3 regions of the Limosilactobacillus vaginalis genome follow, and region 1 is predicted to be linked to each of the others. Evidence: riboswitches for the same ligand, from Rfam matches in the RefSeq annotation. Region 1 holds a riboswitch; each other region holds the start of a gene.

Region 1 (10,726 bases):
ACCCTTGTTCTTTAATAAACTTCATTAAATCAGTAGTCTTAATAAAGATGGTATGAGTATTAACATTCGGATGGAAAGTCAAAATTGGATCTTCCGCTAACATATCCTGATCAAAATATACTTTGATATTATGTTCCTCACTGTTCATCAAGCCAAATGGTGAAACCACCCCAGCATGGGATCCTAGTTGTTCTTGTAAATCATCTGGACGCGCCATTGATACCCGCTTGGCGCCTGTTAATTCTTGGAACTCCTTAAAATCCATTGGCTTCTGATCATCCATAATTACTAGGTAAAAATGCTTCTTCTTTCCCTTCAGAAACATCGTCTTTGTCCGAACACCCTCATGACCTTCAATATATTTGTCTGCCTGCTCAGTTGTTTCAGCAGCTGGGTGATCGACCATTCCATATTTAATTCCTAGTCGATCAAGTTCATTAATTACCTGTTCATACGTTCCTTCAGTCATAACTATCACCACCATTTTAATAATTATATTATATCATTTCATGGTCAAAGAATACCTTCTTAAATACGAAGGTTATTTTCAAATTAAAACAAAAAATATATTTTATATTTAATTAAATCCTGTAATTTAGATGGTTTTCTCATATTAAAACTGCTAAAATCATCTTTAGAAAGCGCTTTATTAGGCATAATAAAAAGTGTTGGCTATTTTGAAGAGCTTTACGCTAAATATAAAAAGGATAGTGATAGTTATGACAGAACCATTATTTTTAAAACCAGTCTTTCACGAAAAGATTTGGGGTGGTCGTCGGTTAGCTGAAGATTTTAATTACGATATTCCAGACGGGACAATTGGCGAATGCTGGGCAATTTCTGGACATCCCCACGGCCCTAATGTAATTGAAAATGGTGAATTCAAGGGACAACTGCTTCCAGATGTTTACGCCAACCATCCAGAAGTATTTGGTAATCCAAAGTCAAAAGTTTTTCCGCTGTTAACTAAGATTCTCGATGCTGAAGCTAGCCTATCAGTTCAAGTCCACCCAGATAATGCGTATGCCGAAGAACACGAGCATGAACTAGGCAAGACCGAATGCTGGTACGTTATCCATGCAGATGAAGGAGCCTACCTGACTTATGGTCATACTGCTAAGACTCGTGAAGAACTTAAAGAAATGATTAACAACCATGAATGGCAAAAGCTCTTCGATAAAAAGCCTGTTAAGACTGGTGACTTTGTTTACGTTCCATCAGGCACTCTCCACGCCCTTAATAAGGGAATCGTTGTCCTTGAAACTCAACAAAGTTCGGACACTACTTATCGCATTTATGATTATGATCGAGTTGACAAAAAGACTGGCAAGAAACGTGATCTACACTTGAAGCAATCAATTGATGTTACTACTGTTCCATTCAAAGAACCTGAACTACATATTACCTCTGAAAAAATTGGCAATTCTGAAGTAACGACTTTAATTACCCAACCTGATTCACCATTCTTTAGTGTTTATAAGTGGGATGTAAATGGTAAATTAACAAGAAAGCATGAACATGGGTCATACACCTTAATGTCAGTTATTGATGGTGAAGGGACTCTAACCGCTGATGGTAAGACATACCCATTAAAGAAAGGTGTTCATCTTCTAATGCCGGCAACTATTGATGAATGGCAATTGGATGGTAAGATGCTGATTATCGCCTCTGAGTCGGTAGAATAGTATTAACTAATATTTAATAAAATATGGGCTAGCAAAAATGAGAAAAACAATCTCTAGTTCTGTTAGCCCATGTTTTTATTGCGAATTATAATTTCAAACTTAAATTTATATTAATATTCCCTAGTCAGCCAGTTGCTCATAGTAGCTGTCATCGACCTTTTCCAACCACTCACTAGTGCCCTTGGTAATCGCAATGTGGGAGAACCAGGAGTCCTTAGTGGCGCCATGCCAGTGCTTAACGCCTTCGTGAATTGCAACCACGTCACCGGGATGCAACTTCCGAGCGGACTTACCTTCTTCTTGGTACCAGCCTTCCCCGGCAGTTACCAGGAGAATCTGGAAACCATCATGGTGGATGTGCCAGTCGTTCCGGCAGCCGGGTTCAAAGTTAACGTTGGAGACATTGATATCGATATTATCATCAGGAGAAACCAAGCCATTGAGATAGCTTGTTCCAATAAAGTATTTCGCGAAAGCAACATTTTTGTCACCAAAGCCAAACATATCATTTTTTACAGTTTCTTCATTCTTCGTCATAAAAACGTCCTCCTTAATAAGTCAAAATTCAATTTCTTGGTTACTCTTAGCTTATAAGAAAAGTATCGCTATGTATAATACTTATTATAGGTGACTAATCATTCAAAAATCGAATTATAATTTTCGAAGCCATGACGCTAACGAACTTGGACTGTATTTAGGGGTTGTATGAGTTAAAACGTGATAGCCATCAGCAATCTTTAACTTACCAGCATGAGCAACAAAATTAGCTTGATAATTGCCCGTATCACTCCAACCGGTACTAAATGGAACCACCTTCCCCTGATAATCCCTTATCATTCTCAAAAGGCCAACAATCGGTGAGGACACCTTACCATCCCAAACTGGTCCGCCAACTAGAATCGTATCGTAGTAGTGCAGTTCTGGTAACTCAGTGATAATCTGCGGAAGCCGACCATTCTGGTTATCAGATTTAAAGATTCTATCTATTTCTTCCATATCGTCAGGAAAATATCCTTGGGAAACTTGAAGGCGAAGAATATCGGCTCCTGTTTGCCGGTGAATCGCACTAGCCAGCTTAGCAGTATTGCCAAACTGTGAATAGTAAAGAATTAAGACATTTCGTACCATGTTTATCTTCCTTTCCGGAAAACTAATCAATTTACGTTATTCAGATTTTAGCTTAAAATAGTACTATCTATTCACTATCTGAATCGAGGAATCCCCATTATGGATACAAGAGTAATTAAATACTTCTTAACTGTAGCACAAACTAATAATATTACCCATGCAGCACAACAACTTCACATTACCCAGCCAACCCTGTCGCGACAAATGATTGATCTTGAAAAAGAACTCGGGGTCACTTTATTTGACCGAAAGCAGCGACGAATGGCTCTAACTAGTGAAGGAGTTCTTTTTCAACAGCGTGCCAGCACGATTCTTTCGTTACTTGACCAAACAAAGCAGGAACTTCAAAATACCGCGGAAGAATTAACTGGTGTTCTTAACATTGGCTGTGTTGTCTCAAGGGTCTCCAAATTTGTAATGCAGATCGTTAGCAGCTTTCAGAAAAAGTACCCGAACGTTAGCTTTAACCTTTACGATGGCAATGGCGACCTGCTCCGTCAACGGTTGGATTCGGGTTTAGAGGACTTTGCTGTGTTAATCGAGCCGGTTGAAGCAGCTAAGTATAACTTTATTGAGTTACCGGTTCATGAACAATGGGGATTAATCGTTAAAAGCGCTGACCCATTAGCAAAAAAGCAAGCAATTACTAAGAGTGATCTCTACAAAATACCACTAATCGCCCCTACCCGGAATATTGTCCGTGATGAAATCAGTGATGTATTAAAATTAGACCAAACAAAGCTGAATATCATGGCAACAAATAACCTGCCAAGCAACGCCTACGAACTGCTAAAAGCCGGTAACTATTATATGTTGGGAATTGAAGGAATTGTTAACTCATTCCACGATCCTGAATTAACGTTTATCCCCTTCTCACCGCACAAAGAGACTGGTCACGTTCTTGCATGGCGAAAAAACACGGTCGTTACTCCCGTAATGGAAAAGTTTCTTCAAGAATTTGCTGATCTAACAGAAAAATTTTGAAAGATTGAATTTATAAAATAAACGACTTACAATAAATTATCATTATCCTAAGGAGTGAAATCAATGCTATATAACGCAGCACTAGTTCTTGAAGGTGGCGCTTTTCGGGGACAGTATACCGCTGGTGTCTGTGACACGTTCCTCGCTAACCACATTGAGTTTAGCAGTGTCATTGGAGTTTCCGCGGGTTCGCTGAACGGTGTTAATTTTGTGGCTAAACAGTACGGTCGAGCAGCTAATATTAATATTGATCACCGTCATGACCGAGATTACATTTCCATGACCCGGCTCTTCAAACGTCAAGTAATCAACATGAACTACTTGTTTGAAGATCATGGACTTTCATGGCAAAACTTCGATGAACGAGCCTATATAAGATCTGCTTCACACTTCACTGCCGTCGCAACTAAACTCCAAGACGGTAAAAAAGCACTCTTTACAGACTTAACGGGGGAAAAGTTAAAACAAGTTTTGATCGCTTCTTGTTCAATGCCGTTTATGATGGATCCAGCACCCACTCCTGATGGGCTTTGCCTGGATGGTGGAATTGCGGATTCAATTCCCTTTGATGTTGCTCAAGAACAAGGCTATGATAAAATTATCGTTGTCCGGACGCGTGATATTAGTTACCGAAAGAAGCCATCAAGTCGACCAGTTTGTCAGTTATATCGCCGTTATTTTAAGGATTATCCCCAGTTTGCTGAAGCAGGGATCCTTCGTCCAGAGGTTTATAACCAACAAGTAGCACAAATTGAACACCTCAGAAGGACAGGCCAAATCTTTAATATTGCACCTCAACATCCCATCAAGGTTGGTCGAGTTGAAAGTAACGTTAAAAAGATCCGTAAATTATACGAAACCGGTCAACAAGAAGCCCGGCAACTATTGCCAAGCTTGATTGACTATCTTAATGCTTAAAACCGCTTTCTATGTTATTATAATAGTATGTTAATAAACAGCATTAGGGGTGTCTGTTTGCCAGACTGAGATGTATTAAGATATATGGACCCTTGAGAACCTGTTAAGCTAGTACTTGCGAAGGAAAATGCTAACTCAATATTTAAAAACTAGAGCTGTTAGTTAACTATAAAAACTAGCAGCTCATTTTTTCTAGGAAGTGAGATTTTGACCAAGTTACAACTAGAATTACTAGAGCGAGTTCGTCAGCAAAACCCGGTTGTTCTAACAATCCCTAACATGGTAACGCCAGACAAGGTAGCTGATGGACTGAGTACGATTGGTGCTTCACCCATTATGTCCCTAGCACCACAAGAAGCAGCAGAAATGGTGAAATTAGCTGATGCAATTACGATTAATCTAGGAACCATTCACGAAGAACAGGCTAACGAGATTACAACGATCCTCAAAAATAACCAAGATCAAAAGCCAATGGTGCTTGATCCGGTTGCGATCGGTGCTAGTCATTACCGGTTAGCTTTTGCAAAACAATTATTACAAGATCACCACTTTACTGTTATTCGAGGAAACGCTGGTGAAATTGCTGCTTTAGCGAATGTTAACTGGCATTCACGAGGAATTGACGGTGGAAGCGGACAAGCTGATCTTCACGAGATCGCTAAAGTAGTTGCTCATCAATATCATTGTATTGTCGCCCTTACTGGTAAATCAGATATTGTAACGGATGGCAATAATACTTTTGTTAATCTGCTTTCTACTAGTTATTTCGTAACTAATGTGGGAAGCGGTGATGTTCTTTCTAGTGTTATTGCTGCTTATCTCGGTGTCAGCAAGGATTATTATGCAGCTGCCTGCACAGCAACTAAAGTTTTTACTGCCACGGGAGTCAAGGCGGCTAGAGAGTCAACCGGCTTTGGTCAATGGCAAACCAAATTCCGGGATGAACTAGCAACAATTAATTCCAGCGAAGTTCTTTCAGTATTGTAATAAATAAAGGAGTTAATAATAATGACGAATGATTTTCCTCAAGCTCTAACGATTGCTGGTACTGATTCTGGCGGTGGTGCCGGAATCTCTGCTGATTTTAAAACAATACAAATGCGTGGTGTCTTTGCCACAATGGTTGTTGTTGCGGTAACAGCTCAAAATACCCTTGGCGTTCAGGATGCCCTAGCAATGCCACCAAAATTAATTGATGAACAGTTTTCCTCCCTAGCTGCTGATTTTAAGATCCGGGCTTGCAAAACGGGAATGTTAGCTGATCCTCTCCGCGTTAAAACCGTTGTCAACAACCTCAAGCGATATGATTTTGGTCCATTAACGGTAGATCCCGTGATGATTGCTAAAGGTGGTGCTAAACTTTTAAGTGATGATGCAATTAGTGTGGTTCGTGAACAACTATTACCACTTGCTGATTTGATCACACCTAACCTTCCAGAAGCTGAAGAATTAGCTCAAATGCAGATCACAACAGAAGCTGAAATGGAAGCTGCCGGACAACGTCTTCAATCGATGGGAGCCAAGAACGTTCTGGTTAAGGGTGGTCATTTTTCAAGTGATGATGAAGCAAACGACTTTGTATTATTAGCTGATGGTCACTCATTTTGGATGACTGCCAAGCGGAAGCAAACTCGGAATACTCATGGTACTGGTGATACTATTTCTTCTTGTATCACTGCTGAACTCGCTAAGGGCAAATCAATGGAAGACGCCCTCAAAATTGGAAAGGCCTATGTTGAAGCTACGATTAAGCAAGGCATTAATGTTGGTCACGGTCATGGCCCGCTAAACCATTGGGCAAAAATAAGGAGCGATAATAATGAACTTTAATCCAAAAATGTTACAAATATACCTTGTCGGCGGAACTCAAGATACCCACCACGATTCCTACGAATTCCTCGCTAAAGTAGAAGAAGCAATGCAAGCTGGAATTACCGCATTTCAATATCGAGAAAAAGACAGTTCAACCATGACTGCTGATGCACAACTAGTTATGGCAAGGCGCCTAGTCGAAATGGGAAACCGCTACTCAATCCCTGTTTTGATTGATGATGATGTTCAAATGGCATTGCGTGTCGGTGCTGATGGTGTTCATGTTGGTCAGGATGATGAAAAGATTGAGCAGGTAATTAAAGAAGCAGCCGACAAGTTAATTATTGGCTATTCATGCAACACGGCTGCTGAAGTTGAAAAAGCAAATCAATTATCTGCCATTGACTACCTCGGTTGTGGTCCGGTCTTTGAAACCACGTCAAAGGTCGATGCGGATCCTGTCTTGGGCCTCACTAAACTTAAAGAACTAAATAAATTGAGTACCCATCCCCTAGTTGCAATTGGCGGCCTTTCTTTAGAGAACATTCCAGAAGTTTTAAAAACTGGTGTAGCTGGTTTATCAATGATCTCCCTCGTTTTGAATAGTAAAAACATTACGGAAACCATCGAAAAAATTAAGACATTGGTAAAGTAATTAGTATTTTATCGTAAAATTAACGACTATTAATTAAGACTAGTAGCGCCTATAATGAAAGCGTAACCATTTAAAAGAAGGTGTTTGCAATGTTTTTCATCGATACCAGCAGAAACGGCAAACCAGTTCATGATGCTCTGGTAAACCAATCATTAGACAACTATCTAATTAATGATCTGAGGCTAAAGGGTCATGGCTTAATTTGTTATATTAACCAGCCATCCGTCATTATTGGCGTTAACCAAAACGCTTATGCCGAAATTGACTTACCCTATCTCAAAGAGCACCAAATCGAATTAGTTCGTCGGTCAAGTGGTGGCGGTGCCGTTTACCATGATTTTGGCAATTTAGTATTCGAAAATATTGTTGTTGGCGATACTAGTAAATTCGGTGACTTTCACGCAATTGGCGATCCGATTGTTGACGCTTTGCATGATCTCGGTATTAGTTCAGCTGAAGTCAGTGGTCGGAATGATATGACAATTGATGGCAAAAAATTTTCAGGAATGGCGATCGTTAAGGGCGACAATTCGTATGCTGCTGGTGGGACCGTAATGTTTGACCTTAATATGCAGAATGCTAATGAAGTACTTACCCCAGAACAAGATAAATTAGCTTCTAAGGGCGTTAAATCAGTGAATGCTCGAGTTACTAACATCAAGCCCTACCTGCCTGAGAAGTACCAGCATTGGACAACCGAAGACTTTAAGGAATACTTGCTTTGTCACATGTTTGGGGTCGATTCGATGGATCAGGTAGAAACCTACCACCTTACTGATCACGATTGGTCAATTATTGACTCTCGACTAGATAAGCAATACCGAACTGACTTATGGAATTACGGTCATAATCCTGGATTTGATAACTATGTTTCTAAACATTTCCCAATTGGGACAGTTTCTTTTAATTTTAATGAAAGCAATGGTGTTATTACTGCCATTAAAATTTATGGCGATTTCTTTACGACCGGAGACCCGGCTATTATTGAACATAATTTAAACGGAACTAAGTTAGATTCTTCGTCCTTAATTTCATCGCTAAAACAATCCAACCTTGAAGCTAACCTTGGTCAAATTTCACCCGAGGAACTAGCAGACTTAATTCTGAGTAGGAAGTGAGTTAAAATGTTACAACAATTTTTTGCCTGGATAAAGTCCTTGTTTAGCAAATCATCACCTATTCACCATGAAGATAATGGCTTATGGTGGCAACAAACTGGTACCATTGTTAAAGTTGGCTTAAGTACAGAGATAATCAAGGAGCTTGCTACCATTACCTTTTTAGATACGCCGCGAATTGGCGAAAAAGTTACTACTGACTCACAGCTGGTTGACATCGAAGGCGGTAAAGCAGTCGAAACGTTCAAATCGCCAGTTAACGGGATCATTAGCCGAATTGCAAGTAATTATCAAAGCGATCCTGCTAGTCTTACTGGAAAAGCAAACCCCACCCTATTAGAAATTAAAATCAAATAATAACTCGTAGCTCAAAAAGGGTGTAATAGAAGCAGAAATTTCATTCTGCCTTTATTACACCCTTCTATATTAATGCTTTATTTATTTTCATTAATTGACGCTGATGAAACACCATCAACGACTTGTCCTTCTACGACCCCGTGCTCGAAGACATGTTGCTCACAAAGCTGACAGATATGTTCAACATTTTCTGTCACTTGTAATGCTCCTAAATAATGACCATTAGGCTTACGGATCGCATAATAGCGAATTAAAGTTCGTTGGCCATCCATTATCTGAGGTGACTCAACCATATCCTTTTCCTCTGTCTTCAACATTTTTAAGACCTGCTTAACCATTGGGATAACTCGTTGGGGATGACAACCAAGAACATTATGACTAAGGCGCTGATGAAGACGCTGATCATCACGCCAGCTATTTGGCGAATACCAAACATACTCATCGTCCGCATTAATATAATCTAATTCATATGGCATTGTCCGAAATAAGGCATCAACCTCAGCTAAAGTTAATTTACCACTGAAAAAATTAATCGTGGCATCATCCATAAATGGTAAATTCATCTTTTAACGCTCCCATTCATCATTATTTTGGTTTAATTTTTGAACTGCAGTAATCAGTCGTTGACAAATTTGTGCTCGCCTGTTTTGCCAAAAATCATTCTCTAGTAGTAAATTTTGCTGTTTATCAAATTGATAGCCACCCCACATATGCTGGTTAATTGGGCTAGTCATCATCGAATCAATCACCCGGAGTAATCCAATCGTATGTTCCATATCGATATACCCTAATGCAACCACATCAAGCGGATCAATATAGTTAAATATTTGACAGCGAAGAAGGGTTGTTGTTTGCCGTTGCTTGGCATCTAGTAACCAGTAAAGATTAGGCCCTTCATAAAGATACGCTGCACTAATCCGCTCAGGGTAATGACAGTTAGCTAAAGCAAATTGTGCATTGATTGAGCCTAACGAGTGTCCATAAAGGAAGAAGGTCATTTGCGGGTAACTAGCTAATAAATGATTAAATTCTTTGCTTGCCGTCCATAACTCCTGAGGAACATCAGGAACCTGGTTAATAATTGCGTTACCAATTGGGAGGTTAACCCGAAGCCACTCGTTAGTCCACGTTGTCGGATCACCTTTCCGAACGCCAGATGATCCACGAAAGAGAACTATTATTTGAGGATAAGCGGCTGAACGAATTACTGTCGCCCGAAATCCATCGGCCGTCCAAATCACCTTGATCACTTCACCAATTAACTGGCCATCTGGCAACAAAACATCTTCTCCCAAGTGCCAGTCATGATATTCAAGCTGAGCTAACTGGACCCGCTGCCAATCAGTTAGTGACTGCTTCCTACTAACTAAATGCGTCATCTCGCCACCTACTTACCTAACTGCGCACAAATTCCCTGGATGGTTACCACAGCGAGGGCAACAATAATTAACATAATTGCATCCTTTTTAGTCGGTTGTTTGTCCATTTCAGCTCACCTAGATCTACCTTTTTCTTTTATCATACACCTAAATTACTTGATTCTCTTGAGAGACTTTATTTCTGCTTTCTGGTGTTATAAACTAACGAGGTATAAATATTCATGGGAGAGAGAAGAATGAAGTCGATTTCAAAAAATGTTCCTTTAGTCATTGCTACGGTTGTACTTGGGGTGATCGTGGGGACTAGTTCTTTACTATTAAGTATTCTTCTTGATTTATCAGAAAAATACTTTCTTAACTTTGAAGAGAGCAATCGGATCCCGGTTGATATTTTTGTTGGTCCAGGGCACCGATTTATCTCCGTTTTTGTTGGTTCTGCGATTGCTGCAATCGTCTGGTACTATCTTCAAAAGAATTACCGCCCAGTCGGTATCAGTAAAGCAATTACTGGTAAAACAATGCCGTTAGTCAAAACACTAATTCATGTTGTTACACAGATCTTTTACGTGGGAACGGGAAATTCCATTGGTCGTGAATTAGCACCACGGGAAGCCGGTGCCGCAATTGCTCAGAAATGGGAACGACACTTTGCTAATAACCGTTACTTAAAGCTTGACCCAGAAGACCAAA
Region 2 (10,726 bases), 150 kb from region 1:
TCCTTGTGTGGGTCCACGATGAACATTACATCAGGGATCTTTGGCATGTCTTCAATACCGCCTAAGAACCGTTCAAGCTTTTCACGTTGCTTAGTTAAAACAGCAACTTCCTTCTTTGGAAGAACATCAAAAGTGCCGTCTTCGGACATCTTCTTCAATTCCTTCAAACGAGCGATCCGTGATTGGATAGTCTTCCAGTTAGTCAAGGTACCACCTAACCAACGATGGTTAACGTAGTATTGACCTGCACGAGTAGCTTCTTCTTCAATTGAATCTTGAGCTTGCTTCTTAGTACCAACAAAAAGAACAACACCGCCGTCAGCAGCAACATCCTTCATGTAGTTGTAAGCAGTATCGATTAACTTAACAGTCTTTTGTAAGTCAATGATGTAGATACCGTTACGTTCAGTAAAGATGTATTCTTCCATCTTTGGGTTCCAACGGCGAGTTTGGTGACCGAAGTGAACACCTGCTTCAAGCAATTGCTTCATAGTAACAACAGACATAAAATATGTACCTCCAAAATGTTTTTTCCTCCCCAATAATCATCTGGCAGCCAAACTAAATTAGCACATTGGCCACCATCCTATTGGGTGTGAAATTGGCGTTTAACACCGAAATATAGTATACAAAAAAGCATCTCATCTGACAAGCATTTATCCTTAACTTAATGAATTAATTTAAATCTTAATTCCTCTTATATGGAGGTAGCGTTCCTTTTGTCGTCTGCTTTGGTGCTTAAAACGGTATTCAGCACTTAACGCCTTATGCTTTGTTGGGTATTCGCACCAATACATCAATCGGAGCGGGTGCCGTGATTTTACACGGGTATATTTAGCCCCCTTATAAGATTGATGAGTATTGAACCGCTTCTGTACGTTAGTGGTAAAGCCGCAATAAAGACTTTCATCAGCACAGTGAAGAACGTATATATAATAATGTTTACTTTTTGTCTCCATATAGTAATTGTTGCACCTCAGCCCCATATTCGCCATTGGCTTGGTTAACTACTAATGGTGGAACAATCCGAATTCCACCAGTTCCACCATCTTTAATTACTTCAATTAAGACGATATTAGCTTCCCGATCTGGCTTTGGGTGAATAAAGCGAATTCGCTTGGGTGCAAGTCGGTGGCTAGTTAATTCAGTCAAAATTTCCGCTAAGCGATCTGGCCTATGAACCAGGTATCCCCGACCATTCATTTTCAATAAACCACTCATCTTTTCAACAACCATTGTTAAGTTAGTTGTGATTTCGTGACGTGCAATCGCTAAAGCTCGATTAGGGTTCTTTTTGCTATGTTCGTTGTTAGGAAAATATGGCGGGTTGCACAAGACGATATCCGCAGAATCCTTAGGAATTTTATTGTAAATATCTTTAATGTCCATATTTAAGACATCATAGCGTTCCTCAAGATGGTTCAGCTTAATTGTTCGTTCTGCCATATTGGCAATTGGTTTCTGCAACTCGACCTCTGTAAAATGGCCACCAAGCTTATTATGAAGAAAAAGGCCAATAGCACCGTTACCAGCACAAAGATCAACAATTTTTGCCTGGCGCTTCTTATTAGGACGAACAAAGTCAGCTAGCAAGACCGCGTCAAGAGAAAAAGCAAAGCAATGGGGATTCTGGATAATTTGAACATCCTGACTATATAGTTGGTCAATTCGTTCGTCTGTCTTTAATAAATTCTCATCGTCCATTTATTATTCACCTCTTTTAGACTTGCAAGGAGTTACTTTTTTAGTCATAATAATGCCAGTTATTATACAGATTAGATTGGATGATTTTATGCTATATTCATTTCTTATTGCCATTGTTCAACCATTCTTAAACCTAATCAATGGCAAAGCAAAAATTTATAATAAAGAAAATATACCTGACGGCAATTATATCATTGTTGCTCCCCATCGGACATGGATGGATCCGGTTTTAATTGCTCTTGCGATCTACCCCAAAAAATTTAGCTTTATGGCAAAGAAAGAGTTATTTAAGAACCCAATTGCTGCTTACTTTTTAAAAAAGTTAAATGCCTTCCCGGTTGACCGCAAGCATCCTGGCCCTTCAGCAATAAAAAAGCCAGTGCAAATCTTACGAAAAACTGATCTATCAACAATTATTTTTCCATCAGGCTCTCGTTATTCCAGTAAATTAAAGGGCGGTGCAACATTAATTGCCAAATTAGCAAACGTTCCGCTAGTTCCTGCAGTGTATCAAGGGCCTCTCAAATTTAGCGAATTATTCAAACGGCATCCCCGTCACATTGCCTTTGGAAAGCCAATTTATATTGACCGGAAGAACAAACTCGACGAAGAAAGTCAAGCTAAATTAGAGAGTGAAATGCAGCAATCATTTGATGAGTTAGATCACCAAATCAATCCTAATTATAAATACATCATGCCGCCTAAACCAAAAGACGATGATTTCTAAAGAAAAAGAAACCGGAAATTAAATTTCCGGTTTCTTTTTTATTTAAGATTACTTATTTGCTTTTTTGGCTTGTGCCTTCATGGTTTGCATCATTTGATGTAACTTTCGACTAGATGGCTTTTGGCCCATTTGCAACATCATCGTCCGCAACATTTCTTCACTAATAGGTGGATTATTGCGGAGATAGTTTTCCATGTAACGACGAGCACCAAAGAAACCGCCAACTAAACCGATTAGTAAGGCGAGGATTACCAATGAAATTGTTAATGCCACAACTACTTTCCTCCTTTTTTAGTTACTGTTCAATAGTACACGAAAGTAGTCGAATTGAAAAGGGCTAAACAAGGTTAATCATCACGTAATCCCTTTTTCCGTTGAATTTCACGAACCTTCTCTGGAGTAACCTCTTTACCATTATCATCAAAGATTCGCATCATTTCGATATTACTCCGCATTGCTTCACGGAAGTTCTTAAGGTACTCTTTCCGTAGCTTTGCTCGTTCCTTAGTTTCGGCCTCTGTTAGTCCTTCTTCCTTATTTTTATGAGCGAGTTCGTTAATTCGCTTTAATAATTTTTCTTGGTCTGTAGATTCAGCCATAATTATCTCCTCACCTTTCAGATATCCTTAATTTAACTATTTATCTTGATCTTAGCTAACTTAATAACTATTTTCAAGATATGTACTAACTTCTCCGCGAACGTACGTTTGAAAGTTGACGATTACTATGATATTCTAGACTTAATAATAATCTAGCCAAATGAGGTGTCAAAATGGCAAAAGCAGCAAGTCAAAAACAAATTGCCGTATTAAGTTGCATTTATAAACACGTTAAGGATCACGGGTACCCACCAACAGTCCGTGAAATCTGCGGAATCGTTGGGCTTTCCTCAACCTCCACTGTTCATTCTCACCTAAACAATCTAATCAAGGAAGGCTACTTACAAAAGGATCCCTCCAAGCCACGGGCACTTGAGATTACTAAACAGGGATTAGATCTCCTGGGAATTGAACCAGAGCAAAAAGAGATCCCAATGATCGGTGTTGTTACCGCAGGGCAGCCTATTTTAGCGGTAGAAGACACTACAGATTATTTTCCTTTACCACCTTCAATTAAAGATGCCTCTGGATTATTCATGTTAAAAATTCACGGCACCAGTATGATCAAAGCCGGAATTCTTGATGGTGATGACGTAATCGTTCGTAAGCAATCAACCGCTAAAGATGGCGAGATTGTAATTGCAATGACAAGTGATAATGAAGCTACTTGCAAACGGTTCTATAAAGAACCAGAAAACCACCGCTTCCGGCTTCAACCTGAGAACGATGCGATGGCGCCCATTTATCTGGATAACGTTACTATCCTTGGTAAGGTTATTGGTCTATACCGTGACCACATTTTCTAAACTTCCCTTTAATTAGCAATGTTTCTTTATTGAGGGTAGGAATGAACTAATAATTTTGTTCATTCCTGCCTTTTTTGTGATCGACAATCCACACCAAAAAGATCACAATCAAAATATCAGGCAACGTATTTCCTACGGGAAGATCTACTAACATCAAGCAGCGGTATACTATAAAACCAACTAGCCATAAGGCAAAATGATTCCAACTAATCCAACGATCCTTATTGTTAAGGCGAAGAACAAATCGATCCATAATCTGAATCGCAATCATTGGAGTAAAGACTGAGCTAATAATGTAAAGAAAGTTACTAAAATTATCCATCGGCAAAACGATTGCGCCAAGGCTACCAATACTAGTTACAATAATCGCTGTTAAACGTGAAGACCACTTAACCTTTAATGTTTGTGCAGAGACTCCTGCAGAATAGGCATCCATAAACGTTGTAGTGACTGTTGACAGGAGGACAATAATCAGGCCACTAATCCCAACGCCAGCACTAACCATTATTTTAGCAATATCTGTCTGCCCGGTTAATAAGGTTGCGCCAAGGCCGACAATTGCCATCCAACAGCTAATGACACCATAAGTGATTGCACTAACTCCACTCGCTTGGATCGGGTTTTGGGCAGCCGAAGTATAATCAGAAATTAAGGGAAGCCAGGATAGGGGCATCGAAACGGCTAATTCTAATCCTTGTCCAAATGATAATGCCCCTAAATGATTATTTACATGTGGTTCAGCAAAGATTAAATAGCACAACCAAACCGTTAAAAGTAATAAAGCAGTTAAGGCAACGGTGTTCAGCCATTTTAAGCGACGAATCCCGATAATTAACCACACTATGATTAGGAAGCCAATCAATCCGCACCATAGTGGTCGGCCCAATTTCCAAAGACCATTAGCCGCTAGCGAACCATCATAAATCATGATTCCCGTCCAGCCAATCAATTGTAAAACATTTAGACTAGCAAAAAAGATTCCACCAAATTGGCCAAAACTGATTTTTACCGATTCCATCGCACTAATCCGCAACTGGCCACCGATTATTCCAGCAAGAAACAGCAACCCACAGCCAATCAAATGACCTAAGATAATGGCCACTATTCCCTTGGCCATCCCCAATGGTGCTAAGTAAGTTCCTGTCAGGATCTCCGCAATTGATATTCCCGCGCCGCACCAAATCATTCCGTTTTCTACTAGTGATGTCTTATGTTGCATCAGTTCCACCATCCTTTTATTGATTAGCGAAACTTGATCTTGATAAAGAAAAATCGACCAGGCACCTACCTGATCGATTTTAAAATTCTTAACCGAATTCCCTCCGTTGGCATTATCCAAATCAGGTCCCATGGGTCGAAGATCACATCTTCCTCTCAGCCTGTTATACAAGCTCCCCGTTTGTGTTAATTATATTGTAACACTTTATTTCTTTTCCTGATAAATCCGTTTGTGCTCCTTTTGACCCTTTAATATAAACAGTGCTGGATCTGATTGCCAATCTAATTCAACATCATCCTGGTTCATCCCCAGCTGTGAGTTGAACTGCTTCTCATATTCAGCAATTGAAACCTGATGACGATTTGCTAGATCATCCTTAACGTCACTCAAGTATTTTTCAAAGTGAGGCTGAAGAATCCCACTGTAGAATTCACCTTCTGCTCCGGAACCGTAACTAAAAAGACCAATCCGGTCCCCAGGATTAACCTGACCATTTTGCAACAATGACATTACTCCAAGGTAAAGTGAACCAGTATAGAGGTTTCCTACCTCACGACAGTACTTTTGACTTGCGGTCAGCTGCTCACGCATTTTGTCAGCAACCGGTGATTGATTGTCCTTGAGAAGCACCTCCAATGCCTTCTTCCCCATCTTGGTAAATGGCAAATGGAAAGTTAAGGCAGCAAAATCATCTAATTGGCGTCCGGTCATTTGTTGATAGCGTTGCCAGCATTGGAGGAAAAAGTCAACGTAAACATTAGTCGAGTATTTGCCATCCACATTTGCTTCGGTTGCGTAAAGTGGCCGCCAAAAATCCATAACATCCTTTGTATATGAAACCGTAGTATCCTCAAGAGTCAAGATGTGAGGGTCAGCAGAAATCAACATTGCGATTGCCCCAGCCCCTTGGGTAACCTCACCAGGTGTTTTCAACCCATAACGAGCAATATCAGCTGCAATTACTAAGACTGTCGACTGAGCATTCATCGCAACTAATCCCTTAGCAAACTGAATCCCTGCCGTTGCCGAATAACAGGCTTCCTTTAGTTCAACTGCACGGGTAAAATCATCCAGTCCCAAAAGATGTTTGATATAAATGGCACTTGCTTTAGAATTATCAATCCCTGATTCAGTAGCAACAATCACAGTGGAAAGATGTTTTTTGTCATCTTTGGATAAAAGCTTCTTGGCAGCTGCTGCTCCTAAAGTAACAATATCTTGAGTTGGTGGAACAACTGCCTGCCGATCCTGACCAATTCCAATCGTGTACTTATCAGGCTCATCCCCCCGTTCACGAGCTAACTCGCGTAAATCAATATACTCGTCAGTAGTTGCAAATGCCATCTTATCAATTCCAATTTTCATTATTCTTCCCCCATTTGATCCATTGTTTGGTTTAATAAGTGATCAACAATAACATTGCCTTGGTTGTTTGCATGTCCCTTAGTCCATTGAAAATGTAGCTGCTTAAACTGTGGTAGTAATTGAATAACCTCTTGCCACAACTCTTGATTAGCCACTGGTGAACCACTACTAGTCTGCCAACCACGACGGGCCCAGCCATTAAGCCAGCCTTTCATGATCGGGTCTAGGACATAGTGTGAGTCAAGAACTGCAATAATTGGGTCCTCTTGTTTTCGGTTCTTTACTAAAATCTGGAGAGCATTCCGGAGCGCCATCAATTCCATCCGATTGTTTGTCGCACCAAACTCGCCACCAGTCTTGGTAAATTGCTGACCGCCCTTACTAATCAGCAGCGCCCAAGCTGCCTTATCGGTCTGCTTAACGTGTTGTCCCGGCTTATTGCCATGATTGCGTGAACCACCATCTGTATACAGGTAAATAATGTCTGGATCGTTCAGCCCGCCAGCATGATCTTTTGTTTGTCTTTTATTATCTCCAGCAAGCCACTCTTTAGCCAATGACTCGTTGGAAAAGCTTTTATACACTGCACCCGGATAACCATTAATTTCTTGCTGACATTCCGGCCAGCTAAGATAAATTCCTGGGTGCCGTCCTTTTCTAACTGCGTATATTTTACTCATATTTAACCTCAAAAAAGTAATACATTAATTATAACGAATTTAGTCGTAATGTGGAAAATGAAAAATCCCAGCATCATAAAATAATGCTAGGAAATTTCAAATCAAGCATGCCATAAATGGATCCCAACCCGCTTAAGGTCGCCCAAATCGAGATCATTCTTAATCATATAAACTGAGTCAAGATCAATAAAGCGAACATTAGCGTGAGCGTTAGCAAAGGCTGCCGCAGCGGCAATACTTTCAGGAGCCTCAATCATACTACCAACCATGCACAGAATCCCTGCACTTTCACACAACTGGTTAATCTTAGTTGCTTCGTAGATTCCCCCACACTTCATTAACTTAATGTTAACATAATCTGCTGCTCCATCTTTAATTACCCGTAAGGCATCCGCTGGTGTAAATACACTTTCATCCAGCATTAACGGGATGGTTGATTGCTGACGGAGCAAGGCTAAATCACGTAACTGATTTGCTGGAAGCGGCTGCTCAATAAAATCAAGGTTTAAATTTGCGTCAGCCAGCATTTTGAAAGCTAGCAAGGCTTGCTTATAACTCCACCCTTGATTAACATCAAGACGTAATGCAACGTCCGATCCGACAGCTTGAGCGATTTGCTTAACACTCTCCACATCCTCGTCAATGGAATGATCGCCAAGTTTAATCTTTAGTGCAGTAAACCCACGTTGAACCGTCTTCTTTGCCTGTTCCACCATTTCAGCTGGCTTACCGATGCTGATAGTATAGTCGGTCGCCATTGATTGCTTACTTCCGCCAAGCAAATGATTAAGTGAGACATGGTAGATTTGAGTTAACAGATCATAAATTGCAATATCAACCGCAGCTTTTGCTGGTCCATTTGCTACCACAGCAGTATGTAGTCGTTTCATCAGGGGTTCAATATTAGCCAAGGAAGAGCCAATTAGTCGCGGTGCAATCACCTCTTCAATAATTATCTTAAGGGTGTCAATATTATCACCCGTAACCACTTCATTCGGAGTTGCGGCACCGATACCGATCATACCGTTTTTCAAGGTTACCTTCACCCGGATTGCGTGGATTGCATTAACCGTATGAAGGTGAGTGATAAATGGCTGCTCCAGAGGTACCTCGACCACTTCAGTTGTTATTTTGGAAATCGTTAATTCATCTTTCATTAAAAGCACCTCGCACCTTTATCAATTTTAAGCAACTAAGGAGTATATTATGCATAAAAACCCGTTCATTATTTTATTAATCTTATCTTTTAGTCTAATCCTAAACATTGGCAATGCAAATGCTAAGCAACAACCCTTAAGAAATATCAACCACCAGCTTGCTGAAGACCTTGGGGACCATCAAAGTTATGCCGACAGCGATCCAGGAAATTATGATTATGCAAAATATATTCAGAGGATTTATTATCTTGATCGCAAAACAATTATCATTCAAGTCAAGCCGGGTTTTCAAAAAATGACCAAAAGCGACAAGACAAGCATCAGTAATCAAGCCTTCGCTCTTACCAGATCAGTTCAGTCAAATGATTGTAGTCATCCAGAAACGATCAAAGTTAAATGCAATAAGAAAGTAATTGGCCTTAAAAGGGCTACTCAAAAGAATTATCAATGGAAATAAACCGGTTAAATATAATTCACTTGCATCACTCAGAACAATTACTGCTAAAATTAACCTAAGAAGGTGAAAGTGTTGAATGAAAATCAACAAAAATTAATCAAGCTAAATAACGGGATTGAAATGCCGCAAATTGGTTTTGGAGTTTGGAAAATTCCGTTTAATCAAACCGCCAAAGTCGTTACTGACGCGATCAAAAATCACTATCGGTTAATTGATACTGCTAAACAATACGGAAATGAAGAACAGGTTGGTCAAGGAATTAAAGACTCAGGGATTGAGCAAAAGCAGCTTTTCCTTACTACCAAGATTTTCAACGGGGACCAAGGAGACTTCGATAAGCTTCGGAATGCCTTTAATGAGCAATTAAAGAAGCTTGGAACCGACCATGTTGATCTCCTCCTTCTTCACTGGTCCGTGTTTAATAAATATATTGAAAGCTGGCGAGCACTAGAGGCTATTTATAACGATGGTCAGGCGCGGGCAATTGGTGTTTGCAACTTTGACGTTGACCACCTCCAAAATTTAATGGATCATGCTAATATCATGCCAATGGTCAACCAAATTGAGTTCAACCCACGAATTCACCAACCGGATACCGTTGCTTTCTGTCAGGATAATCACATTCAATTAGAGGCTTGGTCACCGCTAGGCAATGGTCAACTACTAAATAGTCCAGTGATTAATAAGATTGCTAAGGAGCATGGGAAGTCACCAGCACAAGTGATCCTTCGCTGGGAGCTTCAGCAAGGCTTCATCGTTATCCCTAAATCGATTCATGAAGAACGGATGCGAGAAAATCGCGATGTCTATGATTTTGAATTAGACGCGGATGAAATGGAAGCAATTGCAATGCTCGATGAAGAAAGGCACTCAATCTGGTATGACAAATATAAGTGGTCTGGAAATCCAAATGGCCTTGATGATTACATTGCTAAGCCAGGCGAATTTTAGCAATTTGAATAATTAAAAGCAGACAAGGGATTGAATTGGCTGACGATCACTTGCCTGCTTTACTTTTAAAGTGCTGTTAAGATTGCGAGGTAAACACAAGTTACTAAGAATAGGAGCAGAATGAATTTATAGACCCATTTCCAATAGATCGTAATTGGGATCCGTGAAAGAGCGAGGGCGCCAACTAGCATTCCAGCAGTCGGTGTAATTGCAGTAATTAATCCCGTAGCAGCCTGGTAAGAAGTAACCAATACACTCCCGTCAACGTGGGCAAATTGAGCCAACGAGCCCATAATCCCCATCGTTGCTGCGGCTAGGCCTGAACTTGATGGGATAAGGAACGAAAGAATAATAAAGAAGACAAAGGCCAAGATAATAAAAGCAGCTTTAGGCATTCCCGCTAAAGAAAGTTCACCCCAATGAAGGATTGTTCCGGTAATCTTACCGTTATTCATAACAACCTGGATCCCCCGAGCAACCGCAACAATAATGGCAACATTCAGTAAATCACTCATTCCGCTCATAAAGGAATTGATAAATTCATTTTCTTTAATGTGACCAACAAACATAATGACGACCGACATAAATAAGAACAGCATCGTAATTTCGTTAAAGTACCAACTACCCAATGCCGTCATATCAGCACCTAAAAAGTCACCGAAGAACGGAATTTGGGTTAGCCATTTAGTAAAGCTTTCAAAGAAGGTCCAGGACTTATTAATACTTGTCCAAGGAACCAACCCCACAATCATAATGATAAACGTTAAAGCAAAAACCCAGAGGACGTGTTTTTGAACCTTAGTTAACGGTTGTGGTTTTGTCGTCCGCTGATCAACTTCAAAGAACTTCATATCTTCTTTTCGTTGTGAATAAACTAATGACTTCGTTGGATCCTTCTTGATCTTGTCAGCATAACGTAACACGAAAGCAATCGTTAAGGCGGTAACAATGATTAATAGGATGATCCGGGAACCAAGTCCTGATCCAGGAGAAATTTTAATGATACCAGAAGCGACTCCGGTGGAGAACGGGTTAACTGTTGATGCTAAATCACCAACCCG
Region 3 (10,726 bases), 800 kb from region 1:
AGAAACAAATCGAAAAGGAATTAGGAGATAAGTCAACCAGCATCTTCTCAAAGAACGGTGATCGTTCAACCGTTGATGATTACTCAACCGACGCTCCTGAACAAAATCACTCCTCAACCGATTCTAACCGAATCAAAATTACTAACCCGGATGGGAATAACAAGTAGAGTGTGAGTCGTGACGAATTAGCAACTGAGCACTAGAAAATCCCGGACGATGATTGTTTACAATCAAGTCCGGGATAACTAGGCGGAAGTTGCGGTCACGACGAACGCATTTCGACTCAGTTAAAGTAGAACATTATCTCTAGCAAGTCGAGTACGTTTCTCCTCTGCCACAAAATTCCAAAAACACCGAACTGCAATTTTAATTGTAGTTCGGTATTTTTTGCTTTGTTATGTAGTTAAGCATTTACTGTATCATAGCCAAAACGACTCACACTCTATTTAATTCCAAATTCTCTGCCAAAGGTTTCCGCGGTTGATTGTTTCGGTACTTTGTAGTGGGATAGTGAGCGGCTTATTATCGACGGTTCTGATGTCAGAGCCGGTAACTGCGATGGTTCCGAGTCGTTCACCCTTCTTAACTGGTGCGTTCAACCTTGCTTTATGGTTAGTTAAGTGCTTGTAATAACGAGGCTGAATAGTGTACTGAGCAGTCTTTTGCATCTGCCATACTGTAATCGAATGAGGTCCAACAGTTAGCATCCGTTTAGCACCATTAGAAACCCGCTTTTGCGACTGCTTTTTATTCAGTGTTAGCACTTGTTGGTGGGCATTTTGAATAAAGTACTGGTACAACTTCTGCGTTTGCGTAAACCGAGCATCCTTATCCTTACCGGTAGCATGAAACACAACAGTGATCAGTCGATGACCCTGGTAAATCCCCGTACTAGCGAAGCAAGCTCCGGCAGCATCAGAAGTTCCAGTCTTCAAACCATCAATCTGCACACCGTCAACGGTATATTTGCCACCTGAAAGCGTTTTATTAAGATTTTCAACTTCCTTTGTCTTCCCCTTGGCAATCGTAAATTGAGCTTTGGGCTGACTTGTAACTTTTAGAACACTTGGGTAATGTTTAACCAAGTACCGTGACATCAAAGCAACGTCACGTGCAGTCATCGAGTTTTCAGCATTGTTACTGATTCCCGCTTGCTTCAGTCCTTTCAGGTCACCATTCTTCAACCCAACCGGATTAACAATCGTGGCATCGGTAATTCCTATCTGTCGAGCCTTCTTTTGCATTTTCTCGTTAAACTGTTTGATGGTGCTCCCATCGGCAGTTGCTAATGCTAAGGCCGCCCCATCAGCAGATTTAATCAAAGTTGCATTGAAAAGCTCTCGCACCGTGTATGATTGTCCAGCTTGTAACCCAATTGCAGAATAGTTTGAATCATTAGAAACCTCAGCGATCTTTTTACTGATCTTTACTTTGGTATTCCATGAAAGCTGGTGATGATTAATTTCATCTTCAATCACGCTTACCGTTAACAGCTTACTAATTGAAGCAATCGGTAGCTTTTCCTCACTATTTTGCTGATAAATAATCTGTCCCGTATCAGCATCGATCATAATTGCCGATCGACTATCGATCATTTGGGCAGCGGATGCTGTTTGCGGTCTTGCAACCACACAACAAATCATCAGTAACAATGTCGAAAGAAAAGCGATAACCTTTTTCATTTTTATTCTCCAATTAGCTGCATTTAACCAACTATTTCAACTTTTGTGCCCACCGGCAAATTCTCTTCCATCCACTTTGCATCTGCCACTGATAACCGAATACAGCCATGCGAGCCCGTGGATTTTCCTAATTTAGCAGCTTCTTTTTTATTGTATGATCCGTCCGCATTGGTTGGAACACTGTGGAACAAGTATTCTCCATGATTTAACCAGGAAGTATAGTAATTAGCTCCTTCTTTTAATCGCGCATTGTAAAAACTATTTCCCCGTTCCTGTTGAACATAAAAAGTACCCGTTGGTGTCATACTCTTCATTTTACCTGTTTTAGGATCTTTCTTATAAATCCCACCGGTTGAATACATTGTGTAGATCACATGATTACCATCATATAAATAGGTGCGGTTAGTCTTTAAATTGACCTTGATCCACAAGTGCTTAACCTTACTCAGATCAGGGTATGCCTTTGTTTCAGAAGACTTTCGCCAATCAATTGGTGTCCGCATCTGGCTGCTAGAACTAGATGATGATTGCTTTTGAGCGACTGTTTTTGTAACAGTAGTGGCCGCCGTGCTCCCCTGATCGTTCGCACTAGTCTTTAAGCTTGAATGAACACCAAAAATAGCAATTATTAGGCAGAATAACGCATAAATAACGTATCTACTTCTTTTCATTAATTTTACCTTACCCCTTTTAATTCAACTACCAATAAAATCATTTCTATTATATTATAGACTATTAGATAATCAATCGTATTTTAAATGAATAATAAGAGGTAACAGAATGCGTCAAAATTTGAAGATCAGCTACCTTACCGCAATTTTCTTTTTTATTGTTGCGGTGATTTGTGCTAACTTAATGTAATTGGAGATCAGCTCTATGCAAAGTATCAGTAACCTTTTTAACAATCTTTGGACATATATTCTCACCCATAAATGGTCAAAAGATATTCTGCGAGGAAACATCCTCTTTATTTCTCTCATAATCATCTATGATCTTTGCCATTTTCAATTAGCAATCATCACATGGGGGATTTTCTTTAAATTTTGGATTATTCTCAACATCTGTTACCTTTTTAAATTATTTCTTGATCTATTTTAATGTTCTTAAAATTAGTAGTTACTTTCTAATCTTCATTGATGAACTGTGAGTTGCTAGCCGTTTAGTCGGGTAAAGTTTCTTAGCAAGGGCCGTGATTGCGGTCGGAGCTTCACCAAAAGCAGTCGCAATTAACGCTGTCTTTCCAGGATAGGTAATCCCATCCCCAATTGCATAAACATTTTCAATATTTGTTTGCATCGTTGAATCAACCTTAATCAGGTTTCGCTCAGCAGCTAAATTAAGCGACCATTGATCAAGTGCCGCATTATTTGACGTAAAACCATAGTTAACCACAATCCGATCAACGTTCAAGTTTGTCATTTCATCACTACGCATCTTCTTTAACTTCAACGTGACGGATTGATCGTCTTCCACCTGAAGTTCCTTTGGTAAGAACGGTGTAACCAAGTTCACGCTTGATTGCTTTAAAAGTGAAACAGAATGTTCCATCCCGCGGAACTGATCTCGACGGTGAACTAGCGAGACCTGCTTAGCTATGGGCTCAAGCATTAATGCAATATCAATGGCTGAATTACCGCCACCCAAAACCGCTACTCGTTTGTCAGCAAAGTCATCACGGTGAGTAACAAAGTAGTGAAGCTGGTTGCCCTCAACCTCATCTACTCCATCAAGAGCCAATTTTCGGGGCTTAAATGCGCCATTTCCTAAGGCAATCACAATTGCCCGGGAATGAGAAACTCGGCCAGCACTCTTAACTGTAAATGTCCCGTCTGCTTCCTTTACAACATCCTCAACGGTCTCATTTGTAAACTGGTCAACCGGAGCTACCGCAAGTTGCTTTTGCAGCTGACTTACTAATTCGTGTCCCGTTACTCCTGGAAGTCCTGCAACGTCCCAGATTTGTTTTTCCGGATAAAGAGCATTAACTTGGCCGCCAAGTTGGGGCAAGCTTTCGATCAATTGGGCGTTTAATTCATGGAGTCCACAATAAAAGGCTGCAAACATTCCTGCAGGTCCGCCACCAATAATTGTAATGTCATACATTTTTGCCATTCGCCATGGCTCCTCTCTATTCTTTTTTCTTATTGTAATTGATTTTTGCTGAAATTAAAATTGCGGGGCCAGCATCATTTAGCTATCATTAACATAAACTAGCTAACTGGAGGAAAATATCATGGCCACTAAAAAAATGATCCTGGATCTAGATACAGGGGTCGATGATGCGTTAGCTCTTGCGTATGCAATTGCTGACCCCAACATTGACTTAATCGGAGTTGTTGCTTCTTACGGTAATAACTTATTAGATCAAACCGCTAAGAACTCATTACAGCTGCTTGAATTACTCGGCCAAGACATCCCCGTTTTCAAGGGACTTAGCCACTCAAGCACTACTGATCATTTTACAGTCATGCAGGTCAGCAAGGAGATTCACGGAAATAACGGAATCGGTGATATTTCACTTCCTGAACCGCGTCACCAAGTTCAAACTAAAGACGGTGTTGATTTTATCATTGAAGCGGCTCATCAGTACAGTAAAGACCTCATTGTCGTTCCGACTGGTCCATTGACAAACCTTGCTGCTGCACTACATCGGGATCCGCAGATCAGTCGCTTAATCGGTAATGTTACTCTAATGGGCGGGGCGTTGACAGTCGAAGGAAATGTTAGTGAAGTTGCTGAGGCCAATATTAATCAAGACGCTGAAGCTGCTAACGAGGTCTTTACCAGTCAATTACCAATCACAATGGTTGGCCTTGACGTTACTTTGCGGACACTCCTCACAAAAAAAGAAACTCAGCAGTGGCGTAATTTGGGAACACCGGCTGGAATTGCCTATGCTGAACTCACTGATTTCTACATTGATGCCTACTATCGGTTAGGGATCGATAAGCATGGCTGTGCAATTCATGATCCGCTGGCAGTCGGCGTGGCAATTGACCCATCATTTGTAACCACCCTTGCTCTGCCAATGAAAGTTATTACTAGCGAACATAATTATGCCCGGACAATCGGTGATAAGATGCGGTTAAATGAACCCCATCCAAATGTTAAGGTTGCAATTAACGTTAACCAAGAACGATTCGTTCCCGTCTTTATGAACCACCTGACTAATCTTTTAGCCAATCACTAAATTAACTGTCGAAGAATCTGTTTTTGTTGTATGATAGTAACAAAAGAAAATCATTTGTCTGGGGTGCCACTTGGCTGAGATTAGACCCATTGAACCTGTCTAGATAATACTAGCGAAGGAAGCGCGTTTTTAATCAACCAATTAAGGGACCATGACATTTTTTGTCACGGTTCTTTTTCTTTCCCCAAGAAAGGAATCATTATGTTTCATCAATTTCACTTAAAAGATATTATTCTCTTAGCAATCATCGGAATCGTTTTTGGAGTAATCTACTTAGCAACTGGCCTGCTTTATAACGGTTTAACAATTGCCTTGACTCCCTTTGGCTATGGACCAATGGCTAACGATATTACATTAGGGATTTGGTGTATGGCTGGCCCGTTAGCTGGTTTTATGCTCCGCCTTCCCGGTGCCTCATTTCTCGGTGAATTTCTCAGTGCCGTAGTGGAAATGCTCCTCGGTGATCAATGGGGCGTAACCACCCTGCTCTCGGGTCTGGTTCAAGGAATCGGGACCGAACTTGGTTTTACCTTAACGCTTTATAAAATATACAATTGGGTAACATTACTTCTCTCCGCAACAACTACCACGATTCTGACATTTGCCTGGGATTGGTTCCGGAATGGTTACAGCCATTTCCCATTTTCAATGTTAATTGTGATGTTAATTGTTCGCTGGCTATCAATGTTTTTCTTCACCGGTGTCCTCGTTAAACTCATCGTTAACCTGTTAAACAGAAGTCACGTTCTTTCGAGGTAGAATGAATGGAATCAATAGCTATTCAACATCTGACATTCTCATATAAAGGTGACCAGCCGATCCTTAACGACGTCTCCCTTGAGTTGCCACTTCATACTTCAATCATCTTCAGCGGACCCGTTGGCAGTGGAAAAACTACCCTGTTAAAGTTGATCGCTGGCCTACTTCCAAAATACGGTGGCAACTGTTTAGGGAAAGTCATCATTCCCCATGGGCAACGGATTGGGATGCTCTTTCAAGATCCAGCAATGCAATTCACAATGGATACCCCACAACATGAATTAGAATTTACCCTAGAGAATCTTCAAATTCCTCACGAAGAAATTAACAAGCAGGCAAGGGATGCCCTGGCCTTTGTTGGTTTAGAAAAGCTTTCCCAGCAAAAACTAACTACCCTTTCCGGTGGTCAATTACAGCGGGTTGCGTTGGCAATTACAATTGCAATGAAAGCAGAGATCATTTTACTCGATGAACCTTTTTCAAGTATTGATGAAGCTAACCGGCTGTTTCTCCTTCAAAAACTAACCCAGCTTCAAAATGAAAATGGCACAACAATCATTATCAGCGAGCACGATCTCCATAATTACCAAAATTTTAGCCAGCTTGTTGTTCAGTTCCACGACTCTAAAGCCACACTTCTTTCACCGCAAAATAGCTTGACACTGTTAGAAAATGCTAACCACCAGCATAGTAGCAAGCTGATCACCAAAATTCCCCCGCTAACTGCTAATATCGTTATGAAGTTAAAAGACTATGCTATAAGTCGTAATCAAACTTCCCTTATTAAGCCCACCAGCTTAAATATTATTCAAAACAAAGTTACCTTACTAACTGGTGCTAGCGGTGCGGGAAAATCAACTCTTCTTAAATCGATTGCTAAGTTAACTCCCTACCAAGGAGAAATAACGTATAAGGATCAAAACATTCAAAAAATATTCCCCGGGAAATATTATTCTAAAGTCGGTTTAATCTTCCAAGAAACCAATCAACAATTCCTAAACGTTACTGTCGGTGAAGAACTAATGTTAAGCATCAAAAATGGTCATAACCCATTTTTAACCTCCAAAACAGCAAAGGAACTTTTAGCAATGGTCGGTCTGCCTGATATTAGTCAAAGAATTATTTATTCACTGAGTGGCGGCCAGCGAAAACTTATTCAAAACCTTGTCATGCTAATAATGGGACAGGAAATTTTGCTAATGGACGAGCCATTTGCAGGCCTTGACCATAAATCATTGCAGAAGTTACTGACCCTTATTGAACAGAGCAAGCAACACTTTCCACAAACCTTGCTAATTGTGAGTCACCAATTAGATCACTTAGCTAGCGTGGTTGATTATCACCTTAGTCTTACTAATCAGCAGCTTTCATATCAAGGAGGGCCACAAAATGAATCCCAGCATTAAACTTCTCCTCCTTCTCCTTATTTCACTCGAGATTAGCTTTACAAATCAGCTCTATGTAAACCTAATCCTTATCGTCTGTCTTTTGGTCGTTCTCCTCTGTCACCACCTAACATGGCGTCGCTTTATATGGCTAATGCTAATCCCCGTAATCCCTGGGCTTGCGGTTCTCATCACTATTGGCGGATATGGTCCAGGACATAGTTGGCTTACTGGATGGAGTATGGTAAGTCGCTTTTACGTTTATGTTTTTGCTGGCGGAGTAATGACTTTCACAACCTCAACACTTACCCTAGCGCGATCATTAGAACAGAACTGTCATCTTCCCAGTAAGTTCGCCTATGGTACCTTAGCAGCGTTAAATATTTTGCCACGAATTAAACGAACCGTTATTTCAATTAGGGTTGCCGGAAGAATGCGCGGAATTAATCTTCATTGGTGGTCGCCAATTCTTTACTTCAAAGCAATTCTTTCAGCCATTAGGTGGTCGGATCAACTAGCTCAGGCAATGGAGACTCACGGTTTTCGTGAAGGGCAGCCACGGACTTTCGCTGTCCGAATTCCTATTTCTTGGTCTGATTGGGCAATCCTAATAACTAGCATCATTATTCTCCAGGTTCTGCTAATTGCACTCCCGCAATAGATCAGGCATAATGAAGAAAAATGATTGGAGATTTTTTCACTATGAATAACGATATTAGTTTATCCAAACGAATCATTGGGGCCCTTTCGTACCTCAGTATTCTTTTTCTTCCAGTAATTTTTCCACTAATTGTCTGGATTGTTGCCGGAAGCGATAATCCTTGGGTTAAACGCCAGGCTAAGTTAGCCTTTTGGACGCAAATTTTCCCACTACTATACATTATCTTCTGCTTCCTATTTATTAGCGTAGCAGCTTGGCATTCAATGATTGCTAATCTGGGCGCATTCAGCGGGATCCTACTAACTTTTGCCCTGTTAATTGCGTTAATCCTCTATATTTATAATATTGCAATGGCAGTGAAGGTTCTTCTGGGTCGTGAATAGTTTAGCAGTCTTTTAGAAGGAGTTGAGTAAGTAAATGAACATTATTTTTACAATCTTTCTATTACTGGCTGCCGTCGTTATCGCTAATATTATTCACCTAATTTATCCGAAAATTCCGTTATCAATCTACCAGATTGTGGCCGGGATTCTAATGGCATCCCTGCCAACCACTGCCACTGATTTTACAATGCATCCGGAATTATTCATGATGGCGGTTATTGCCCCATTGATGTTTAATGATGGTCAAAATCAGTCATTCAGGGTTTTATCAAAAAACGTTAAAAATATCCTGTCGCTAAGTGTCGGTTTTGCGCTTGTTGCGGTAATTATTATCGGTGCTACCCTTCATTTAGCCTTTCCCAAGCTATTTACTCTGCCCCTCGCCTTTATGCTAGCGGCAATTATTACACCAACCGATGCCGTTGCTGTAAAATCGTTAACTACTAACGTAATGATGCCTGAAAATGTCAATACGACTTTGGAAGTTGAATCCCTCTTTAACGATGCTTCAGGAATCGTACTGTTAGACCTCGCACTTGCCGCTTTTACCTCTGGAACCTTTTCACTTGCCCACGGAATTTGGTATTTCTCTTACGTATTCTTCGGTGGGATCATCTTCGGGGCAATCCTAGGCAACCTTCTGATTACTCTTCGAATGAAATTGATGAGTCAACACGTTGATATTGGTTCAATTGTGATCCCAATTAACGTTATGACTCCGGTTGTTATTTACTGGCTAGCTGAAGAATGCCATTTTTCCGGGATCTTAGCGGTTGTCTCCGCGGGGGTTGTTCATAGTATCCTCTATGATCGGTTACGCCTAACCTCCGCCAAAGTTCAAATGGCAACAAAGACAATTTGGACAATCATTAGTGACGCCCTCAATGGAATTGTCTTTGTTCTTTTAGGGCTCTTAATCCCCCAAGTAATTGGACGAACTTCACCAGCTAACCTCTTAAAACTAATTAGTCTCTCGGTAATGCTTTTCTTAATAATGTTAATTCTTCGGTATGCTTGGGCTCGCTGGCGATTAGTTAACCTGCATTCACCAAAGGAAGAACTTAACCGTGATAGTTGGTTACTTGCTTTGGGAGGCGTTCACGGGACCATCACGCTTTCTTTAGCCTTCTCCCTGCCGATTATTGTTAGCGGTCATCAATTTGCCTTCCGGAATTCAATTATCCTCATCTCGGCATTGGTAATCCTAACTAGTATTATCGTCGGGGCAATTGCCTTTCCAATAATGCTTCCACGAAAAGCTAATGACTACAGTGCAACGGAATTTCATGATGCCCTCGTCAAAACAGTTCAATATGCAATCAATGAACTAAAGTCAAATACCGAGGATCGGGCTGAAAAAGCGATCATCATGGATCAGTTAAGCAGTCAAATGACCCAATATTACCGGATTAATTCGGTTGTTTTTGAGAAAATTGCCCGGAAATCTCACCAACTAGAATTGGAAATTATTGAGCAACTTGCTGAAGAGGAAAAGATCTCTGAAAAGCAAGCTGAATGGTATTCACGAATTGTCGCCCGTTCAATTTATAATACCGGGAACCACACTTTTATGTCCTTTGTCTCGACTGTTATTCACCGAATCAAATGGCGAATTATCCGGCACCGTAACGGTAAAGTTCAAGCCCAACACCGTCGTCAGCTTGAACAACACCAGCTTCATCCCGACCAATTCTTATCATTTAAGGCTGTCTTTAACCTTCTTAATCAAGAGGTTAATAAATTCCTTGATACAATTCAAACGCCAAAGAACGTCAATGAAATTACAATGATTCGCCGTGCTTATCTTCAGCGAGCCCACTTCTTTAACCGTGATTCACAAGTTGACGCTGACAGGATGAATGCTCTCTTTGTTGAAGCATTTCAGTTTGAGCACTCATATGTTCAGCAGTGCCTTGCTGATGGCAAGTTTTCTCAATCACTTGCTAATGCGCTCAATGAACAAATTTCAACCGATGAACTTGTAATGGTTCAGTCAATGGAATAAAAATGAAGCTGGAAATCAAGCTTTTTAAGAGTCCGTTCGTAACTAGACACTAGGGCTCTGCTTGATTCCCAGCTTCTTCAGTTATTTAAAGCGATAAAATCAGCCCAATTACTGCTGGAATAAATTGGAATAGCCAAATTTTCTTTGTAGCGGTTAAGGCGCCATATAACCCAACAACTGCAACGAAAATAAGTAATAAACGACCTACCATAATCGCAGTCATCCCCAGGAAAATAAACTGACTAGCAATCAACGATACTCCAAGCATTCCGTTGTAGATTCCCTGGTTAGCCATTGAAGTTCTTGCAGCCTTTTGGCGAAGAAAAGATTCTTCCATATCAAATGCTTTGGCTTGTTTTGCAGGGCTAGCAAACATTTCTAGCACCATAATCCCTAGATGTTCAATTCCAATTAAGATTGTAACGATTTCAAATGCAATTCCCAATTTTTGCTTCTCCTATCCGTTTTTGCTTCGACTGTTAATTATAACATTGTTGAAATGGGCTTCCACTTAGATGAGGTTCTACTGTCACAGAGTCAAAACGTGTTCGCCGTGACCGCAACTTCCGCCTAGCTATCCCGTCCTTGATTGTAAACAATCATCGTCCGGGATTTCCTAGTGCTCAGTTGCTAATTCGTCACGGCTCACACTCTATTTTAC

The links. A riboswitch is a leader RNA that binds a small molecule or an ion and turns the genes downstream of it on or off. The one in region 1 is predicted to bind thiamine pyrophosphate.
Region 2: it holds a riboswitch for thiamine pyrophosphate, as region 1 does, so the genes downstream of both, cytX (putative hydroxymethylpyrimidine transporter CytX) here and thiM (hydroxyethylthiazole kinase) in region 1, are expected to answer to the same signal.
Region 3: it holds a riboswitch for thiamine pyrophosphate, as region 1 does, so the genes downstream of both, N4627_RS08435 (ECF transporter S component) here and thiM (hydroxyethylthiazole kinase) in region 1, are expected to answer to the same signal.

Annotation. Positions count from the first base shown of each region.
Region 1 is NZ_CP104399.1:923,928-934,653, reverse strand. It holds gene N4627_RS04570 (prolyl-tRNA synthetase associated domain-containing protein) at 1-469, opposite strand, end outside; gene manA (mannose-6-phosphate isomerase, class I) at 720-1,685, shown strand; gene N4627_RS04560 (cupin domain-containing protein) at 1,806-2,222, opposite strand; gene N4627_RS04555 (flavodoxin family protein) at 2,337-2,813, opposite strand; gene N4627_RS04550 (LysR family transcriptional regulator) at 2,913-3,797, shown strand; gene N4627_RS04545 (patatin-like phospholipase family protein) at 3,861-4,715, shown strand; TPP riboswitch at 4,751-4,858, shown strand; gene thiM (hydroxyethylthiazole kinase) at 4,923-5,702, shown strand; gene thiD (bifunctional hydroxymethylpyrimidine kinase/phosphomethylpyrimidine kinase) at 5,724-6,545, shown strand; gene thiE (thiamine phosphate synthase) at 6,535-7,182, shown strand; gene N4627_RS04525 (lipoate--protein ligase) at 7,272-8,300, shown strand; gene N4627_RS04520 (hypothetical protein) at 8,307-8,657, shown strand; gene N4627_RS04515 (PAS domain-containing protein) at 8,735-9,220, opposite strand; gene N4627_RS04510 (alpha/beta hydrolase family protein) at 9,224-10,036, opposite strand; gene N4627_RS04505 (chloride channel protein) at 10,273-10,726, shown strand, end outside.
Region 2 is NZ_CP104399.1:775,952-786,677, reverse strand. It holds gene rpsB (30S ribosomal protein S2) at 1-506, opposite strand, end outside; gene N4627_RS03855 (GIY-YIG nuclease family protein) at 681-959, opposite strand; gene N4627_RS03850 (tRNA1(Val) (adenine(37)-N6)-methyltransferase) at 943-1,704, opposite strand; gene N4627_RS03845 (lysophospholipid acyltransferase family protein) at 1,793-2,431, shown strand; gene N4627_RS03840 (YneF family protein) at 2,480-2,704, opposite strand; gene N4627_RS03835 (DUF896 domain-containing protein) at 2,779-3,030, opposite strand; gene lexA (transcriptional repressor LexA) at 3,204-3,836, shown strand; gene cytX (putative hydroxymethylpyrimidine transporter CytX) at 3,883-5,055, opposite strand; TPP riboswitch at 5,136-5,244, opposite strand; gene N4627_RS03820 (hydroxymethylglutaryl-CoA synthase) at 5,260-6,420, opposite strand; gene N4627_RS03815 (ribonuclease H family protein) at 6,420-7,100, opposite strand; gene N4627_RS03810 (dipeptide epimerase) at 7,202-8,257, opposite strand; gene N4627_RS03805 (hypothetical protein) at 8,307-8,714, shown strand; gene N4627_RS03800 (aldo/keto reductase) at 8,835-9,665, shown strand; gene N4627_RS03795 (YfcC family protein) at 9,731-10,726, opposite strand, start outside.
Region 3 is NZ_CP104399.1:1,722,029-1,732,754, forward strand. It holds gene N4627_RS08410 (LTA synthase family protein) at 1-167, shown strand, start outside; gene N4627_RS08415 (D-alanyl-D-alanine carboxypeptidase family protein) at 447-1,682, opposite strand; gene N4627_RS08420 (L,D-transpeptidase) at 1,706-2,353, opposite strand; gene N4627_RS08425 (NAD(P)/FAD-dependent oxidoreductase) at 2,799-3,794, opposite strand; gene N4627_RS08430 (nucleoside hydrolase) at 3,916-4,872, shown strand; TPP riboswitch at 4,922-5,011, shown strand; gene N4627_RS08435 (ECF transporter S component) at 5,074-5,631, shown strand; gene N4627_RS08440 (ABC transporter ATP-binding protein) at 5,637-7,037, shown strand; gene N4627_RS08445 (energy-coupling factor transporter transmembrane component T family protein) at 7,021-7,677, shown strand; gene N4627_RS08450 (DUF4870 domain-containing protein) at 7,719-8,060, shown strand; gene N4627_RS08455 (cation:proton antiporter) at 8,095-10,065, shown strand; gene N4627_RS08460 (DUF1304 domain-containing protein) at 10,151-10,510, opposite strand; gene N4627_RS08465 (alpha/beta hydrolase) at 10,718-10,726, opposite strand, start outside.